One region of the Paenibacillus sp. MER 180 genome, then DNA from elsewhere that is predicted to be linked to it. Evidence: riboswitches for the same ligand, from Rfam matches in the RefSeq annotation. Region 1 holds a riboswitch; each other region holds the start of a gene.
What was found. A riboswitch is a leader RNA that binds a small molecule or an ion and turns the genes downstream of it on or off. The one in region 1 is predicted to bind cobalamin.

Region 1 (4,857 bases):
GAAAGTACCGGTAGACGGCATTGTAGTTAGCGGGATATCAACCGTGGATGAATCCATGCTTACTGGTGAAAGCGTCCCTGTTGAGAAGCAAGCCGGCGATAATGTATACGGGGCTACCGTGAATGCGCAGGGGGCATTTACGATGAGAGCGACTCAGGTCGGCTCCGAGACGGCGCTCTCGCAAATTATTAAAATCGTTGAGGAGGCGCAGGGCTCCAAGGCTCCGATTCAGCGGATCGCTGATAAAATATCAGGCATCTTCGTGCCGATAGTCGTTGGGATTGCGGTGCTTGTATTCTTAATTTGGTATTTCGCTGTTGAACCAGGCAACTTCGGTGTAGCCTTGTCTCGAACCATTGCCGTACTCGTAATTGCTTGCCCGTGTGCGCTCGGCTTGGCAACGCCAACGTCGATTATGGCGGGAACCGGACGTGCTGCAGAATATGGTGTACTATTCCGTGGCGGCGAGCATCTGGAAGGCGCCTATCGGGTGCAGACGGTTGTGCTCGACAAGACAGGAACCGTAACAGAAGGGGCTCCTTCGCTTACAGATGTTGTATTGCATGATGGGAATGAAGTCGAGAAGACAGAACTCTTGACCTTACTGGCATCTGCTGAGAAGCAATCCGAGCATCCATTGGCACAGGCGATTGTGAAGGGATTGTCGGAGCAAGGGATCAGTACGGTCGAACCGGATTCATTTCGAGCTGAACCTGGATATGGAATAGCGGCTGAGGTGAATGGGCATCAGATCATTGTCGGCACACGCAGATGGATGGAGAAGAACGGGGTAGCAAGCGCAGATGCGGAGGAAGCATTGCAAGACATGGAGCAGGCAGGCAAGACGGCAATGCTTATCGCGGTTGATGGCAGCTGGAAAGGCATAGTTGCCGTTGCCGATCAAGTGAAGGCTTCTTCGAAGAAGGCCATCGAGCGGCTGCATCAAATGGGGATACGCGTTGTTATGATGACAGGAGACAACACCCGTACGGCCAGAGCAATCGCGTCACAAGTAGGGATTGATGATGTATTTGCAGAGGTGCTGCCTGAACAGAAGGCACAGCATGTGCGCGAGCTGCAGCAGAGAGGCAGTGTCGTCGCCATGGTAGGCGATGGAATTAATGATGCGCCAGCTCTGGCAGCAGCGGACATTGGGTTCGCGATCGGTACAGGTACGGATGTAGCAATGGAGACGGCAGGCGTAACCTTAATGCGTGGCGACTTGAACGGCATTGCGGATGCGATGGAGATGAGCCGCCGTACCATGCGCAACATTAAGCAGAACTTGTTCTGGGCACTTGTATACAATACGATTGGTATCCCGATTGCAGCAATCGGATTGCTTGCCCCATGGCTTGCAGGAGCGGCTATGGCCTTCAGCTCGGTATCCGTTGTACTGAATGCACTGCGGCTTCAACGCATCAAGCTGTAGCCTGACAGAATTTCACGGTAGAGATCGTGATGTTCCTAAACAGAAGGAAGCATATAATCATATCGCCGAACGTATTATGCGGTAATGATTATGCGGATCATTGACGAACTGTCAACTTTGGTGTTAACAAAAGTGGCGGCCACATGGTATGATCAAATCGGATGAAAGGTATGATTAAGGAGGTCTGAACATGCAATTACGCGTTACAGCGAAGGCAGTCGAGCGTTTTTTGGCTGATTGGGGATTCACAGCAGGAGACTCAGTACGCATATTCGTCCGCTACAGCGGATTCAGTGCTTCAGGACCTTATTCATTCGGCATCATGAAAGACAGTCCGCAATATCCAGCAGTGACGGAAGTTGTGAACGGCATTACGTTCTTTATGGAGCAAAATGATGTATGGTTCTTGGATAATCGTGAATTGACGCTAGATGAGAAAGGCGAAGATATTGTCTTTCTGCATGAAGGAATGGTCATCTAGCGCATCAACCCGTAATCATCAATAGGCGAGCCGAGAGGCTCGCCTATTGTGCATGGATAGACGCCTAGTGAATCGGAGTTTAATGAAGATAAGGTCACAGCTCCGGTATTTGTTTATTTTGGTTAGAGATGAGAAAAAATCCTTGTCATTCGTTCTGGTTAGATATATAATCGTTCTCAATTGGGGGAAGCGTGACTGCGACTTTCAATGCAATTGAATATGAGGAAACAGGTGCTTTGGGTAACGTCGAAGCTTAATAGGGAAGCCGGTTGGAAATCCGGCGCGGTCCCGCCACTGTGACAGTTGAGGTATTGCGAGAGAGCCACTGGTCGTAATCGATCGGGAAGGCTGCAAAGGCCAATGAAGCTGAAGCCAGGAGACCTGCCTGTTTTGACAACACTGTTCGTACCTACGGGAGATAGGGAAGTGTTCGTAAGCATGGATATCGGTTTTCGATTCCTCTTAGCATGAGGGTAGTATGCTAATGAGACGGAAGGATCGATTTATTCCACTATGACTTCATGGACGTTTACGAGACATTTCTGTTGTTGGACAGGAATGTCTTTTTTGCATATTGGGATGCAATGAAAATTTCTGAAGTCTGAGTGATAAAGTCACATATGGTGGGGTAGAGCGTTCAACTGCAATCTTAATTCCGTGTTAAGCGATAGAAATTGTACAACTATATCCCGTACGGCAAATTGACTCATGGAGAGGGGCAGTATGATGACCGTTCATTCAATCAAGACAAGCACAGCAGGTTACCCTCGGATCGGATACGACCGGGAATGGAAGAAGGTATTGGAGCAATATTGGGCTGGGAACAGTTCTGTTCAGCAGCTGGAAGAAGAATTGGCGCGCATCAATGATGTTCGGCTGAAGACGATGCAGGACGCTGGCATTGACCTGATTCCAGTAAATGATTACTCCTGGTATGATCATGTGCTTGATATGACAGCCACATTCGGATTGATACCGTCACGGTTTGCATATGACGGTGGAGAAGTGAACGCAGATTTGCTGTTCGCCTTGGCTCGCGGTACACAGGATGCGGTAGCTTGCGAGATGACGAAGTGGTTTAATACGAACTATCACTACATTGTGCCGGAATGGGAAGGCAAGGCGCCGCAATTGACGGTCAATCGCCCGTTGCAAGCCTATCGCCAAGCGAAGCAGATTCATGGCATTGAAGGTAAGCCAGTCATCATCGGGCCATATACTTATGTCCGCTTTATTAAAGGGATTAAACCGGAAGAGCGCCTGAACGTTCTTCGCCAATTCGTAGGGGTATACGGACAGTTGCTTAGCGAGTTGGAGGGTGAAGGTGTGCAGGCTGTGCAATTGGATGAACCTGCATTCGTGCTGGAAATGCCAAGCGAGCATTGGGCTGCTGTGAAGGAAGTCTATGCCGAATTGCGCAAGGCAGCACCAAGCTTATCATTATGGGTTCAGACCTACTTCGATGCGGTGTCCGACTACGAAGCGTTCGTGTCGCTTCCGGTGGATACGCTCGGATTAGACTTTGTTCATGATAGAGGGAGAAATGAAGCAGCGCTTCGTCAATTCGGATTCCCTGCGCAGAAGCAGCTTGCTGTCGGCATTATTGATGGCCGCAATATTTGGCGTACGGACTTAGCGGCTGCTGCAGTATGGCTGGAGTCTGTGGAAGGGATTGTACCGAAGGAACGCTGGATTATTCAGCCATCATGCAGCCTGCTTCATGTACCACTCACGGCGGCGCGGGAAACTGAGCTGTCAGCACCAGTGCGCGAGGCATTGGCGTTCGCGGATGAGAAGCTGGAGGAGACTGCCCTACTTGCTCGTCACTTCGCAAGCCCGAGTGAAGAGACGCGTGCAGCATTAGCAGAGAGCGGTGCTCGTGTTCAAGCATGGCGGACAGAACCATTAAGACAGCGTCCACAAGTCGTTCAGGCGTTGGAAGAACTGCTTCGTGCAGAAAAGGAAAAAGGAATTGAACGTCTTCCATTCGAGGAACGCAAGGAGCTTCAGCGCAAGCGCTGGCCATCGCTGCCGCTCCTGCCGACCACAACGATTGGCAGTATGCCGCAAACTGCGGATATCCGGCGCGCACGCCTTCGCTTCCGCAAGGGAGAATGGGATGCGAAGACGTATGAAACCTATTTGGAAGAAGAAATGACACGCTGGATTCGCATTCAGGAAGAGATCGGCATTGACGTGCTGGTACATGGTGAATTCGAACGCACGGACATGGTCGAATACTTTGGCGAGAAGCTGGACGGGTTCGCGTTCACGAAGTTCGGCTGGGTACAATCCTATGGCTCGCGCTGTGTAAAACCACCGGTTCTGTACGGAGATGTGGCGTTCACAGAGCCGATGACGGTGAAGGAAACGGCATTTGCGCAGTCCTTGACGTCTCAGCCGGTTAAGGGGATGCTTACGGGCCCGGTTACGATCTTGAACTGGTCGTTCGTACGTGACGACATTCCTCGTGAGCAGGCGGCATTCCAGCTGGCGTACGCGCTTCGTCAAGAGATTGCAGCACTGGAGACTGCAGGTATTGGCATGATCCAGGTCGATGAGCCTGCGGTGAAGGAAGGTATGCCGCTTAAGGCGGAGGACGCTGTCTATTATACGGATTGGGCAGTGCTTGCTTTCCGGCTTGCAACATGCGGAGCAGCGCCTGAGACGCAAGTACACACGCATATGTGCTATTGCGACTTCTCCGACATGGTCGATACGATCCGCAAGATGGATGCGGACGTGATCTCGCTCGAAACGGCACGCAGCGGCGGCGATATGATTGCTACGCTGGAGGAGCAGAGCTATGAGCTTGGCATTGGTCTGGGTGTATATGATATTCACAGTCCACGTGTGCCTGCTGTAGAAGAGATTGATCGGATCATCGAGCAGGCGCTTCGTGTGCTGCCGGTTGAGACGTTCTGGATTAACCCAGATTGTGGTC
Region 2 (4,857 bases), on a different contig from region 1:
TTATGCTTGTCTGCACTGTGAGCATAGAACTTTTGGTTAACGGAGTACATCCACCCACTGTTAGGTCCTTTATCGAACTCACCTAAGTCAGCAATAGACTGTACATAAAGTGATTCCCCTGATCCTACGTATTGTAAAGGTACCCCTGTCACATCTAACAATCTTTTCAATACGGTAAATGCTGTATCATCCTTGAATAGGGGTACAGAAATAGGACTAATAATCTCCCCTTCCCCAATAGAACGTTTCTCTACAGAAATTGTTACCGCGCCAGTTACCAGTGGATCAACGACTCCTCCTCCATTGCCGTTATCTCCGCCAGGCGTATCCTTTATTTTTGCGATATATGCTAGAAACTCACCGAATTGCTTCGTCTTAATGACTAGGTCGCCTACACTATTGGCATAGGAATAGAACTCATCATGTCTAACGGATTCATCAGTGTATTTAGGTATGATTACGATTGTTCCGTTCGCTTCCATGAGTGCTGCTTCTTTATTGCCTTGCCCCTTCAAAGTAAGAGTTGCATGCTTATCAACATGAATATCTTGATCTCCGCCAACCTTAACACGGGAATCAATTCCTGTTGCCTCTTTATTATAAGTGGACAAGCCTCCATTCAGCCCGGAAAGTAAAATATCATCACTTCCACTTAAAATTCTAGGCAATTCCAGCTTTCGATCCCATGAAGAAATTACAAATGTGTTCGGTTCAATTTCTAAATATGTACTGCTTGTAACGGAAGCTACATGGGGCAGCTCATCTTTCGAAAATACAAGTGTTACTTTGTTTTCTGAAAGAGGTTCCTGTTCCGATCCCACACTTACATTTGTTTCATTCTCACCGACTACAATTGTCTTGTCCCCAGATGGATTAGGATCGGGTACCGAGCCAATATCCTTGCCCATATCGGTTGTGTACTGCCAGCGAAGAACGTCCCCACCCTTCAATGTATATATCCCCGCGCTATAATTCGGGAATGCTCCATTCACGGAATACATCCAGCCGCTTAACGGTCCCTTATCAAATTCCCAAAGTGGATCGATGCCTTTGATATAAACCGATTTGCCTGAACCACTGTAGTCAAAGTCAATGTTTCGATCATCGAGCTCTCTTTTTAAAGCTGTGAAGGCTGTATCTCCTTCATACAATGGTATTGTTACTGGTGCAAGGATATCCCCTTGACCAACGGATCTTATTTCAACGGACAATGTCGCTGTTCCAATCGATTTAGGCAATTCCAAGCTAACTGCCAATCCATTGCTTTCCTCTTGTCCCGTTACGGCAGCTCCAAGAGCTTGAACCGTAAGTCCGCCAGTAACAGCACGGCCTTCAAAAACGAGCTTTGCTTTTTGACTATTAAGAAGTGAGATTGTTTTTAGTTTCAGTTCAGTCGTTCCTGGCTTTACTAGCCAACTGTCAATCTGCGACGCTTGAGGCGTAAATGAATCTCCCGCAAGCTGTACTTCGACCGTTGGATTTACAGCGCCCTGTTGAATAGAAGAGACTGTAGAAATCATCGGCTGACGACCATAATAGAAATAGAGGTCATCGCCATTTTTTATCTCATATGCACCTGCTCCTACAGAAGGAGCACTTCCATTCACTTTGTATTTCCAACCATCGCTACCGCCAAGTTTCCCTTCATTTTGACCAGCAACGGATGTTAGTCTTGCTTGATCCCCATTCCCCAAAGTAAGGTAGGGAATTGATGGATTGGCTTGATCCAGCGCTAGCTTTAGTGCATCCAATGCGGTGAGCTTTTTGTTGTTTGCATCCAAGGAAATTTGGTTAGGTTGATAAATGAAATCGTCAATCCCTTTGACACTAACCTGCACATTAACATGTGATTGATCCGATGGAAGCTTCACTTCCGCGAGGCGACTCCATACCGATTTTCCATGCTTGATGTCGAGCAACGCAACAAGAGCCTGCTCGGTAGCCATCCTATTTGCAGAAGAATCTGTTAATTTCCATTTGAACGATCCATCATTTTGTTGGAAGCGTGCATACGCATCGATAACTGTTCCGTTAGGCTCTTTCCACTTTGCTGACAAGACATCGTCGCCTGCAGCAACCAATCCCGATACGGATGTAGATAAGCTATTGGAATTATCTCCGGATCCCCATGTACCAACGGAATCAAACCCTCCATTGTCCAATTGGCGTTTTTTCAACAATTCCTTAGCTCGTTCAATTGCCGCATCTACCGCGCTCTGTCCTTGGTATTGACCGAGTGCAAGCAGCGCCATACCAGTAATGTCAGTATCTCCTGAGCTGCCGGTAGCTGACAGTCCATAACCTCCGTCTGCGTACTGTGCTTTAAGCAGATAATCGAGCGCTTTTTGCTTGGATGCGGCATTCCATGACCCCATATCCTGACCAAGCTTCTCACCGGCGCTTAAGGCAAGCATTGCCCAAATGTGTTTATTAACTCCACCGATAGCACCCGTTGCTGGATCTTGCTGTGCTGCCAGCTCCGCCCACAGATTCCGGTTCGTTTCCCAAGCGTGAGCCGGATTCTTTCCTAATGCAAGCAAGCCATAAATATATCGAATATGATCGGTGCCTCCTGCATTTGGTCGAAGTCTTGGCTCTTTTGTTTCCCATGTAGGTAATCTCCAAGTTCCATCATGCAAATCTTGACCCGCACTCCACAGAGCAACAAGCTCCCACCATGAATCACTTACAGCATCTTGATTAGAAGCATCCTTATAATAGTCCTTATAGTATTGAACCGTATGTTCAATCATGTTATTTAACTGAGTATTGCCCTGCCCGCTCGCCGCTCTTATGACTTGTGGCTGTACAAGAGATAACAACAATACGATACTTAGTAATGCAGACAAGCTCTTCTTCAACATTCTGTTCGTAATCATCTTCAATGTCTGATCTCCTTAATATGTCGATATGAAGGCAATAAAAAAACACCTTTCCATGTTAGAAAGATGTTAGGTAACCACTTCGATGCAGCTAAATACACTAGTAATCTCCTACTAGCAGCACGAATAAACATCCCCCTCCCATCCTCGTGAGAAATATAGAGCACTTATATGGCAGGTCTCCTGGCTTCGCATCATCGCTCGACAATCTACCTTCCCGTTAGCTCAGTTAACAGTGGATAAAAGCCTTGATTGTCAGCTCTGCGTTACAGTGGCGGGACCGCGTCGAACTCGCATCGACTTCCCTATTAAGCTGAGCATGCACAGCACCATATAAACTATTTCTATGTAATTGCGATAAGAATACGTGGTTTTATTGTAGCAAAATTTAGCATGACGGACAAAGAACTTTCTCATAGACAGCACGAAAAAAAGCGACCTACCCATTGGTAGGTACGCTTTTTGTAAACTACAAAATATTTTTAGCTCATAGCTGCCTGATCGGCACCAGCACCGCTTTCTTTCTTAATCTGCTTGCTGCGAAGCTGGCCACAAGCAGCATCAATGTCTGTGCCATGCTCCAACCGCACGCTGCAGCTAATGTTATGTTTCTTCATGACATCATAGAAGCCACGAATCGACTCCTGCTCGCTGCGCTGATACTGGCTGTGCTCATCAACTGGATTGTACGGAATTAAGTTCACATTGACCTCGTCCTGCATCTTCCATTCTTGAATCAGCTGCACCAACTCAAGTGCGTGCTCCTGCTGATCGTTCACGTCCTTCAGCAAAATATATTCCAGCGTCACCCGTTGGTTCGTCGTGTTGATGAAGTACCGAATCGCCTCCATCACCTTCGCAATCGGAATCGCGCGGTTAATTTTCATAATGCGCGTGCGCAGCTCATCATTCGGCGCATGCAAGGAAAGTGCCAAGTTCACCCGCAGATTAATATCTGCAAAGTCTTTGATCTTATTCGCCAAGCCGCTTGTTGATACCGTAATTCGTCTCGCTCCAATTGCCAGACCTTTGTGGTCAGTAACAACCCGCAAGAAATCAACGATATTCTCAAAGTTATCGAATGGCTCTCCGATACCCATCACGACGATATGGCTGACCAGATCACCCTCACCCACTGCATCCAAATGGTGCTGAACCTTCATGATCTGCTCCACAATCTCGCCGCTCGACAAGTCGCGGCTCTTCGCCAGCAGTCCGCTCGCACAGAAGCTGCAGCCGATGTTGCAGCCAACCTGAGTCGTCACACATACCGACAGCCCGAATTTGTGTCTCATCAACACCGTCTCAATCAAGTTGCCATCCTGCAGCTTGAACAAGAACTTGATTGTGCCGTCAGCCGATTGCTGCTTCACATGCTCGTTAAGCGTATGAATAACGAAGTGTTCGGACAGCAGTGCTACGCTGGCTTCATTTACTTCTGTCATATCAGCGAAATCCTTGACCCGCTTGCGATATAGATAATCCCACACTTGGGATGCCCGTGACTTCTTATGCCCCCGCTCCTCTAACCAAGCGGCCAACTGATCCAATGTTAATCCATAGATGGATTGCTTATTCATCTAGTGCCCTCTTTTCAACACGTCAAAATTCTGTCTTACTTGCTTATAAATGCTCTACCTACAAGTGTCATTCCTTCTATAAATCACTGAACTTCCTCTATAATCTGATTATTATTGTCCCAGAACTTCTGAAATATAACAAGAGTCTTTCCCGTTATAGTCAATAAGTGATTGTTTTCATAAGGGATGTCGAATGCCATCAGATATAATTAGCTTAAATGGAAAAGGGGCGCCAGTTGCGGCGCCCTCTCTTCTATTATTTAGAACCCATAATTATATATAACATAACCATTCTGCTCTCTATATTATTTATTCTACTTTCGTTCCATGCGAACGAGATTGCCGAAGTTATCGAACTTGGCTACGATAGACGCATTACCTTTTCTGCTAAACGT
Region 3 (4,857 bases), on a different contig from region 1:
CGCTGTGTCATGACCATTTCCCCCGTTTCGCTCGCTTATTGCGCATAAGCAAGTAGGCGAAGAATGGCGCACCTAGAAACGCGGTTACAACCCCAAGTGGGATTTCTGTCGGTGCGAATGCCGTACGGGCAATCGTATCTGCCCACATCACATATATCGCTCCCCCAATTGCTGAGAGCGGTATCAAATATCGATAATCAGGGCCTACAATTAAGCGCAGCAGATGCGGAACGACTAATCCGACAAAGCCGATGACGCCGGAGACAGATACGGCAGCTGCCGTAATCATCGTTGCCGTCAGCAGCACTACCCATTTCGTCCGCTCTACATGAAGTCCGAGATGCGAGGCCTGCCGCTCACCTAATGCAAGCAAATTAAGCGGTCTTGCATATGCAATAAGAATAACAATGCCAATTGCCAAATAAGGAGCGAGCACCACTGTATAAGACCAGCCTCGCATCGCCAAACTGCCCATCACCCAAAACAAAATCTCATTGATCGTCTGATTTGTCATGGCTACAAGAAAGGAGACGATGGAGCCGAGAAAGGCTTGCATCACGACTCCAGATAAGATCAGTGTCTCGATTGGAATCTTCCCCTGCTCACTGGCCAGCTTAATGACGAACATTAGGGTCGCTACCCCTGTAGCGAATGCAACGACAGGAATCGTCCATTCGCCGAACAGCGAATACTGCAAACCGAAGTAAATAAGGAATGCGGCTCCAACAGAAGCCCCTGAAGATACCCCTAATGTATACGGATCTGCCAACGGGTTGCGCAGCACTCCTTGAAATGCAGTACCTGCGACCCCAAGCGCCGCCCCTACGAGCATTGCCAATAGAACTCGTGGGAAGCGTACCTTCATCATAATTTGCGCGGAAGCGTCATCCCATGTGACCGGTATGAACTGATCCAGCCCTGGAATATGATGAAGAAGAATTTGAGCAATTTCCCCCATTGGCATTTGTACAGAGCCTACAGCAAGACATCCTACAACGGACAAAAGGAGAAGCGCAATACCCGCTCCTCCATACCAACCCATTTTATTCATCGATTTCTCCACGATGATTATTTCACCAAGTCCGGATGAACCGCCTTCGCAACTGCCTTCAATCCGTCAGCTACACGAGGTCCCGGACGGCTGATCAGGTTCTGATCCACACCGATTACTTGATTGTTCTTAATTGCATTGATGTTATTCCAACCGCTGCGTCCACGAATAATTTCTTCCAAGGATTTGTTCGTCTCGGAGTCCACTACACCTTGCGTGAACATGATTACATCCGGATTGGATTTAATAATGTTCTCTTCGTTAATTTGAATCCAGCCGGCTGAATCAGCCGCAACGTTCGTGCCGCCTGCCATTTCAATCAGCTCGTTCATGAACTCGCCGCTGCCTACTGTCCAGCCTGGGGAGAATTCAATATACACCTTTTCCTTCTCCGCACTTTGAACGGCCGACTTCACATCTTCACGCACTTGCTTCATGTTGTCAACAATCGTCTTCGCTTTAGCTTGCTGATCCGTAATTTGACCATACAATTCGATGTTCTTAATCACATCGTCGTACGTTTTTGGTTCTACCTTGAATATTTTAATGCCCAGCTCACGGAACTTCTTCACAACTGGCTCCTTCATCGAGATGCCTGTGAACACGATGTCCGGCTTAGCTTTAATAATTGCCTCTTCATTCGGCTTCGTAATGCCGCCCATTTTCTCTTTGGACTTCGCTGCTTCCGGATAATCATCAAAATCAGACACCCCAACGATTTGTGCATCCAATCCAAGTGCGAACAAGGACTCTGTCTCAGCTGGAGACACGGACACAATACGTTCTGGCGCTTTGTCGAATGTGAATTCTTCACCCGTTGCATCCTTAACAGTCAGCGGATACGTCGTTTTTAGATCATCCTGCTTCGGTTGTTCTGTAGCCCCATTGCCATTGGACTCTTGCTGTGCAGTATTATTCTCAGCAGGCTTAGCCGCATCTTGATTGCCGCAAGCCGCCAGTCCTACTGTAAGCATAAGCGCCAATAGCGCCGCTACCGATTTGTTCAGCCATTTGTTCATGTCAGAATCTCTCCCTCGCGTCATTCTTCCTAGTCTCTAACCATGTACTACCCGTGCAGGTGTAAAGCGGTTCCATCCTTCGCCATGCGAACGATAATGCACTGCAAGCTGCACTTGCCGTAAGAATGTATGTACATCCCCATTCGGTATCAGTTGTCAATGAGCACTTGCATATACCTGAGCTGTAAATCCTACTGTGACTGAATTTGTGATATACATTCGTGCTGTGCAATTGCATTGAACTGCAGTTTACCTTGTACAAACGAAGTGCTTGATGGGATGTGAAATCATTTCCAAATACAGCAAAAACCCCCGATCCTTCGATCCGGGGGAACACAAAGTCATCTATCGCAATATTCAACAGACACCTAGAAGCAGGAAGCAAGCAGCTGCGCTGCCATGTTGCCTGATGCATTACGCCAATGACGTGATCCTCTCCGCGAAGGATACAGCTCGTCCATCTTCAGGCAGGTTTCCTGACTTAGGAGAATACGTTGCAGCTCGCCTTCCCATCCATAGCGGTTCATACAGCACACACTAACGAATTCGACAGTGGCATCATGAGCGCAACACTCCATTCACAGTGGCGGGACCGCGCCGGGTTCACACCGGCTTCCCTATTAACCTCGAATATGCATCGACCATACAATACATCGGTATCTCTTACCGAGCAACGCGTATGGATCCGTACCGCATACATACCCAAGGACCTGAAGTATCACGATTATTCAATATGGAATACATTTCGTCATCCAAGTGCTAAACTCGATAATTGATTATAGGGGAAAAGCCTCTGCGTTGCAATAGATTACATCATTGCGTGCATCTAATGAACCTGCTTTGACACACAAACGTCATCATCTGCTTGGAAGCCGTTCTGCTCGCAAGAACTTCCATTTGCGGGCACATCGCTTCGCCGTAATCATAACACCGCCACCGATTGGCGCAGCGGCTTCCCAGAATGACTTCCGCGGGAAAGCCAGCGTATATAAGCGACGAACGACGCCCCCGTGTGTGACGATGACAACATCCGGCCGCGGACTAGGCCCGCTTCCATATGACTGTCTCTGCATCCGGCTTGTCTTGCTGCGCAGCACACGTCCACGTGGCAGCGGCGAAGAATGGTACGGCCGACGACGGATAGCGCCCTCTTGCCGTTCCATATGATTTCCGCTGCTGATGAAGGAATCACGCGCATTGCGCAGCACTTCCCACCATACATGCGCCGTTCGCGTACAGAAGGACTGCCACGGTTCCCCGCGCGGCGGCTGGATGGCTGATGAATCGTCAAGCCATCTTCGATACTGTGGATCTTCCTTCAAGTCATTGTAGGTTAACCCTTCCCACATACCGAAGTCATATTCTCGCAGCCTTGTGTCCTCCACAGCTTGGATGCTGTCACGCGGACGCAAATAGGCGAGCGTGTCGCGACAGCGGCGCATATCGCTCGTGTATAGCAGCGGTGATGGATGCGCCAATGTTCGGCGAAGAGCTCGGAGCTCTTCTGTTGAATCCGGCAATAGCGGTACATCCGAATAGCTAATATATCGCCGCTCCGTATTCTCTTGCGTCAAGCCATGACGAACAAGTGCGAAGCGCACAATTTTGCCGCTTGCTTGACTCTTTTTTCGTAACATATGTCTTGTCATTAATAATCGTTTCCTGTTGTTTTTCGATGCTCCTGAACGACGCCGGTTCCGATGAATAGCGGGAGCATTCCATTTAGTTGTCCGTGTCATCCCATTTGTACTCCTTCATCCGCCATTCATCTACAGAAGCCATCCTCCGCGCACATATAGGAGCAGGCCTGCCAGAATAACAAAGACTGTCGAGCTGCTTACGAGCAGCCTGCATACCGCAGGCACATGCTCTGCTTGCAGAGGCTGCTTCATATCCCCCATATAAGCGCGGAACGAACGTATTCCTTTATACACATTATAACCGCCAAGCCTGATGCCAAGCGCACCTGCTGCTGCTGCCTCTGCCCACCCGCTATTCGGGCTTGGATGCTTGCTTGCATCTCGAAGCGCCATTGACCAAGCCCTGCGTGCATCATACCGATGAATCCAAGCGCTCAGCGTGATGAGCACAGCAGTGATCCGTGCTGGTATCCAGTTGGCGATATCATCGAGGCGGGCAGATGCCCAGCCCAAATTCTGATATTTCTCATTTTTATAGCCGACCATAGAATCGAGCGTATTCACCGCACGATATGCCATAGCCAGCGGAGCGCCTCCGATAAGTGCGAAGAATAGCGGCGAAATGACCGCATCAACTATGTTCTCCGCTACCGTCTCGACGGTAGCGCGCACGACTTCCGGTTCATCCAATTGCTCTGTATCGCGGCCGACAATCATGCCGACTTCTCGCCGTGCACCCTCTAAGTCCTGGTCCTTCAGCCTCCGATACACAGCCATCCCTGCATCCTTCAGTCCCTTTACCGCAATTGTCGTTCCAATGAGCAATGCCTCGGCAACCCATCCTACATATTCATGAACATGATATAGTCCTGTTAGTATAAGCCAAGTCGACGCATACGCCCCTCCTACCACGATAATCGGCAGCAGGATGCCTAGCGGCTTGAGTGCCTGCTCGGAAGGACTTATCCTGCGTATAACACGTTCTACTCTGCTTATTCCTTTGCCTATCCCAACGACTGGATGCGGGATAGCCCGAGGATCGCCTACAATCCGATCCCATATGTATGCTGCTATTATGATGAACGCTGCTGTCATATGTCTCCCACCCTAGTAGGTTGTTCCAATCTTTTAGCGGTCACGCTTCATG
Region 4 (4,857 bases), on a different contig from region 1:
ACTTGGACTGCTGCTGCTTGTCTGGGCGCTACTTGGAGTATGGACGCTCATACGCAGCAAAGAGGAACACAAAGAATATAAAAGAGGCCGCGTTATCAGGAATGCAGTTGGTATGTTTATGCTCGTCGTCATTGCTGTAACTCCTGCTCTCGTATTTCCGCAGTATCATTTGCCCCCAATTACGGGGAAGTATCAAGTCGCAACCGCATCATATACCTATGTTGATAAAAATCGTATCGAACAATTTACAGACACAGGAGAAATTCGGCACGTCAATGTTGAGTTTTGGTATCCTGAGCATGCAGACGAAACCTATCCGCTGTTGGTATTTTCTCCTGGTGCATTCGGCAGCAAAGGAAGCAATATCTCAACCTATATGGAGCTTGCGAGCCACGGGTACGTAGTATGCGCTATCGATCATCCATTTCATTCTTATTATACGGCATCTGAAGACGGAAACAGGACATTCATCGATTCGGGATATATGAAGGAAGTCAATGACTCCAACAAGGGCAAATACACGGTAGAACAAATGTATGGGCTTATCCAAAAATGGATGAAGCTGCGTACGGATGACATGAATTTTGTAATCGATACGATTGTGGAAAAAGCAATAACGAGCAGTGACAAGGTGTATCCGCTAGTGAATACTCAAAAGATAGGTGTGTTTGGACACTCCATGGGCGGAGCAGCAAGCGCTTGGCTTGGCAGGGAGCGTGATGATGTTGGCGCCGTTGTCAATATCGATGCCCCAATGTTTAGCGAGCTCATATACAACAAGGAGACCGATGATTTTGCGGCAAGCAACCAGCCCTATACGACTCCACTTCTTAATATCTATTCTGACGGTGTGTGGGTACAGCTACTACAGCACAACAGCAAATCCCCTTATGCAGCTAACAAGGTTATTGATAAAAACGGTAAAGTCGTGCATACCGTCCATTTCCAAGGAGCGGAGCATATGAGTCTTACCGACCTGTCTCTCATTTCCCCGCTAATATCCAATATGCTGCAGGGCGGCAGGGTGGCGGAGATTGATCCCTATTACTGTCTTGAAACGATGAATCATATTCTAGTACAGTTTTTCGATTGCTATCTCAAAGGGCAGGGCAGCTTCACATCTGCTGGGACATATTGACGGGCAAATCACTCTTAACTATTTCGATCCTCAACTTTTATCTTTTTTTCATATTGCGTTACAGATTGTTTGTGCTATAATAATTGTCGAATGGATGACCCATTCACGTCATGCACAATAGAAGAAGTTATAGACGATGGAAGTTTGGTGCAAATCCAACGCGGTCCCGCCACTGTGATAGGCCGAATGCTCGGTCTTAAGTCAGGTCTTTTGTCTAGTAACTTTGCCAGGCCAGTCATTTCGAGGCGAAAGTGACTGGTTTACAAGTCTAGTGACGATTGCGCCTCGCTAGGCTTTTTTATATTTTCTTGGAGGCTGTCGACAACGCAGTCGAGTCAGCCTGGTGGTCGCCGCCGAAAATACAAAGATGTACAAGCTGGGCAAGCGGGACGTTTTTCAACGAAGAAGAACCAAATGCACAATGATGTGCATGTCCCACCTTTTTTCTTATACAGATTTGTCGTAATGATGAACTCGATTATATTGAGGTTGACGCCTGTTTGCGTTACGATGTACAGTATAGATGATAATTGAATGATAAGTTGCACAATGGCGTGCACACGACATAACAAGCAAAGAGGCTTTTTGAAGGGATCCATCCCTTTGAGAGGCCTCTTTTTTTGTTGCAACTACTCGTTGGAGGTGCTTTACGTGGATAAACTTTCGATCAAAGCCGATCTCTATATGGGGCATGGCGCGCTGGATCGTCTGATGGAATGGCGTAATAAGCGGATTTTCATCGTTACCGATCCATTCATGGTCAAGTCAGGGATGATCAACATGGTATTCGATCGGCTGCATGAGAGCAATGAGCAATATATTTTCAGCAATATCGTACCTGATCCTCCTGTTGAAATCGTAACCGAAGGTGTTGAGGCATTGGGTGCGTTCAACACAGATTTAATCATTGCAATTGGCGGCGGGTCTGCGATTGATGCGGCTAAGGCGATGAAGCTGTTTGCGCAGAAGCTTCTGAACCAGCAGGAGATTCCATTCGTGGCAATCCCGACGACAAGCGGGACGGGCTCCGAGGTGACATCATTTTCGGTAATCAGCGACAAACAGAAGAACATTAAATACCCACTCGTATCCGATGATATGCTGCCGCAAGAGGCGATATTGGATCCGGAGCTGGTTAAGAGTGTGCCGGACTTCATTACGGCAGATACTGGAATGGATGTATTGACGCATGCGATTGAAGCTTATGTGTCTACAAAAGCGAATGATATATCCGATGCGCTTGCCGAGAAGGCAATTAAGCTGGTGTTTGCTTACTTGCCACGTGCATATAAGGATGGTGGAGATTTAGAAGCACGTGAGAAGATGCATAATGCCTCCTGTATTGCGGGCATGGCATTTAATATTACTTCGCTGGGGCTTAACCATGGCATTGCGCATGTCGCTGGAGCCAAATTCAAAATTGCGCATGGCCGCATGAATGCGATGCTGCTCCCGCATGTTATTGAATTCAATGCGAATTATAAGCCAGGCTATGGCAGGGAAGAGAGCACAGCTTCAGCGGTTCGCTATGCAGAAATCGCGAAAAGCTTGGGTCTATCCGCACCGAATCCGAAGAGCGGTGTACGCAGCTTGGTGCAAGCTATCAAGCAGCTGCAGAAGCAATTGCAGATGCCGCAGACGCTGAAGGAATGCGGAATTGAGAAGGCGCTGCTGGACGAAATGAGAGAGTCGATTGCTGAAGGTGCGTTGAAAGACGGCTGCACAGCGACGAATCCTCGTGTACCAACAACTGGAGATGTGGCTGAAATTTTGAACAAAATGTTTCAATCGTAGGTTTGCGTCGAATTTTGTCTGAATGTGTATTGACAACGTTTGCAGTATTAAAATATAGTAAAGGTAACACAACGGCGTGTTGCATACAAAACCAAGCAAAGAGGCTTCTTAAAATTCCTGTGTGAACTTTTAAGGGGCTTTTATGTTTTTTTACAGCAATTTCACGTGTTTCTGACATGAGAGTGAGATGATGGTATGGAGCAACACACTGAGAAACAACGCGTTATCCAAGAGTACGTGCCTGGTAAACAGGTCACGCTGGCTCATATTATCGCGAATCCGAACCCTGATATCTATAAGAAGCTGGGATTAGGGAATGACGCACATGATTCAATCGGAGTCATGACGATAACACCAAGCGAGGCTTCCATTATTGCAGCGGATATCGCGACGAAGGCGGCTGGCGTACAGATCGGCTTCGTCGATCGCTTCAGCGGATCACTCGTCATTACAGGCGATGTATCCTCTGTCGAATCTGCTATAAGTGAAGTGCTGTTTGGACTTCAAAATATTTTAGGCTTCTCAACTGCTGCGAACATAACGAGAACGTAGGTGAAGAAGCTGATGAGAAAAATTATTTTCGCCGGAAGTACCGGTTCTGGCAAGACGACACTGTGCCAATGGCTGCACGGTCAAGAAATTGCCTATAAAAAGACGCAAGCGATTGAAAGCTTCGACCAAGCGATCGATACGCCGGGCGAGTGCATCGAGAACCGATATTTATACAAGATGCTGCTCGTAACCAGCGTAGATGCTGACGTAATCGGGCTTGTGCAAGATTGCACGAAGGAAGATAGCTACTTCCCACCGGCCTTCGCAACTGTATTCGCCAAGCCGGTCATCGGCGTGGTGACGAAGGTGGAACTGGCCGAGTCGCAGGAGCAAATCGCACAAGCGAGAGCTCATCTGCAGGCGGCTGGTGTGGAACAGATATTTGAAGTCTCGACGATAGAGAATGTGGGAGTGGAGGCGCTTCAGCAATACTTGGAAGCGTAAACGGCTGATTCTATTATTACAAGAGGCGCAATACCAATAGACAAGCAAATAACGGCAGACAATGAGGTGCATGACACATGAATGGAAAAATTGTAATAGTCGACGACGAACCTATTACAAGAATGGATATTCGTGAGATGCTCGAAGAGGCGGACTACAATGTAGTAGGCGAAGCTTCCGATGGATTTGAAGCCATCGAATTATGTAAGAAGCATCTGCCTGACCTCGTCATCATGGATGTTCAAATGCCCATCCTCGATGGGCTCAAGGCTAGTAAACGAATCTTAACAGAGCAGCTGGCAGGAGGAATTCTTCTCCTGACCGCCTTCAGCGACAAGCAAACTATCGAGAAAGCCTCGGCTGTCGGTGCGCTTGGCTATCTGGTAAAGCCGCTTGATGAAAAGTCGTTCATTCCCATGGTGGAAGTGACCATTGCCAAAGGCAAGGAAATACGCAAGCTGGAGCAGAATCTATCGAAGCTGACGCAGAAGATGGAAGAGCGCAAAGCAGTGGAGAAGGCGAAAGGGATCTTGATGAAGGAAAATGGCTATACCGAAGAGGAAGCCTATCAAACCCTGCGCAAATTAAGTATGGATAGACGGTGTCCGATGATTGAAATCGCAACCACGATCGTCATGTCCTATGATTGATTTCAAAGAACGAATCAAGCAGCTGTGCAGACTCCATACGGGGTTGTCTGAATCGGATATGGCGTGGATATGCGAAATTGCGGAGTCTTTTGAACATACCGAGGTGCAAGACGATGTGTTCATTGATGTACTGTCCAGTGTATCGAACGAGGCTATCGTCGTATATCATCGCCGTCCGAGCGAACGACAGTCCTTGTATGAGCGTCCAGTTATGGGAGAGAAGGCGCTGCGCGAGAATGAGCCGGGTGTTCTGAGAACACTGGAGACTGGCATTATGTC

Region 2: linked by a shared signal. The riboswitch ahead of M3661_RS01700 (DUF4430 domain-containing protein) and the one ahead of metE (5-methyltetrahydropteroyltriglutamate--homocysteine S-methyltransferase) in region 1 are both predicted to bind cobalamin.
Region 3: linked by a shared signal. The riboswitch ahead of M3661_RS20765 (ABC transporter substrate-binding protein) and the one ahead of metE (5-methyltetrahydropteroyltriglutamate--homocysteine S-methyltransferase) in region 1 are both predicted to bind cobalamin.
Region 4: linked by a shared signal. The riboswitch ahead of M3661_RS11395 (1-propanol dehydrogenase PduQ) and the one ahead of metE (5-methyltetrahydropteroyltriglutamate--homocysteine S-methyltransferase) in region 1 are both predicted to bind cobalamin.

Annotation. Positions count from the first base shown of each region.
Region 1 covers NZ_JAMAVT010000009.1:85,530-90,386, reverse strand. Annotated here, with positions in the region: gene M3661_RS15885 (heavy metal translocating P-type ATPase) at 1-1,432, shown strand, start outside; gene M3661_RS15880 (HesB/YadR/YfhF family protein) at 1,623-1,913, shown strand; cobalamin riboswitch at 2,126-2,316, shown strand; gene metE (5-methyltetrahydropteroyltriglutamate--homocysteine S-methyltransferase) at 2,640-4,857, shown strand, end outside.
Region 2 covers NZ_JAMAVT010000001.1:410,926-415,782, forward strand. Annotated here, with positions in the region: gene M3661_RS01700 (DUF4430 domain-containing protein) at 1-2,879, opposite strand, end outside; cobalamin riboswitch at 3,039-3,231, opposite strand; gene rlmN (dual-specificity RNA methyltransferase RlmN) at 3,365-4,462, opposite strand; gene M3661_RS01710 (hypothetical protein) at 4,777-4,857, opposite strand, start outside.
Region 3 covers NZ_JAMAVT010000013.1:142,072-146,928, forward strand. Annotated here, with positions in the region: gene M3661_RS20755 (ABC transporter ATP-binding protein) at 1-11, opposite strand, end outside; gene M3661_RS20760 (FecCD family ABC transporter permease) at 8-1,051, opposite strand; gene M3661_RS20765 (ABC transporter substrate-binding protein) at 1,069-2,070, opposite strand; cobalamin riboswitch at 2,520-2,731, opposite strand; gene M3661_RS20770 (histidine phosphatase family protein) at 2,928-3,809, opposite strand; gene cbiB (adenosylcobinamide-phosphate synthase CbiB) at 3,840-4,805, opposite strand; gene M3661_RS20780 (adenosylcobinamide amidohydrolase) at 4,846-4,857, opposite strand, start outside.
Region 4 covers NZ_JAMAVT010000005.1:440,887-445,743, reverse strand. Annotated here, with positions in the region: gene M3661_RS11400 (alpha/beta hydrolase family protein) at 1-1,138, shown strand, start outside; adenosylcobalamin (AdoCbl) riboswitch at 1,251-1,402, shown strand; gene M3661_RS11395 (1-propanol dehydrogenase PduQ) at 1,790-2,932, shown strand; gene M3661_RS11390 (BMC domain-containing protein) at 3,128-3,484, shown strand; gene M3661_RS11385 (EutP/PduV family microcompartment system protein) at 3,497-3,928, shown strand; gene M3661_RS11380 (ANTAR domain-containing response regulator) at 4,006-4,578, shown strand; gene M3661_RS11375 (sensor histidine kinase) at 4,571-4,857, shown strand, end outside.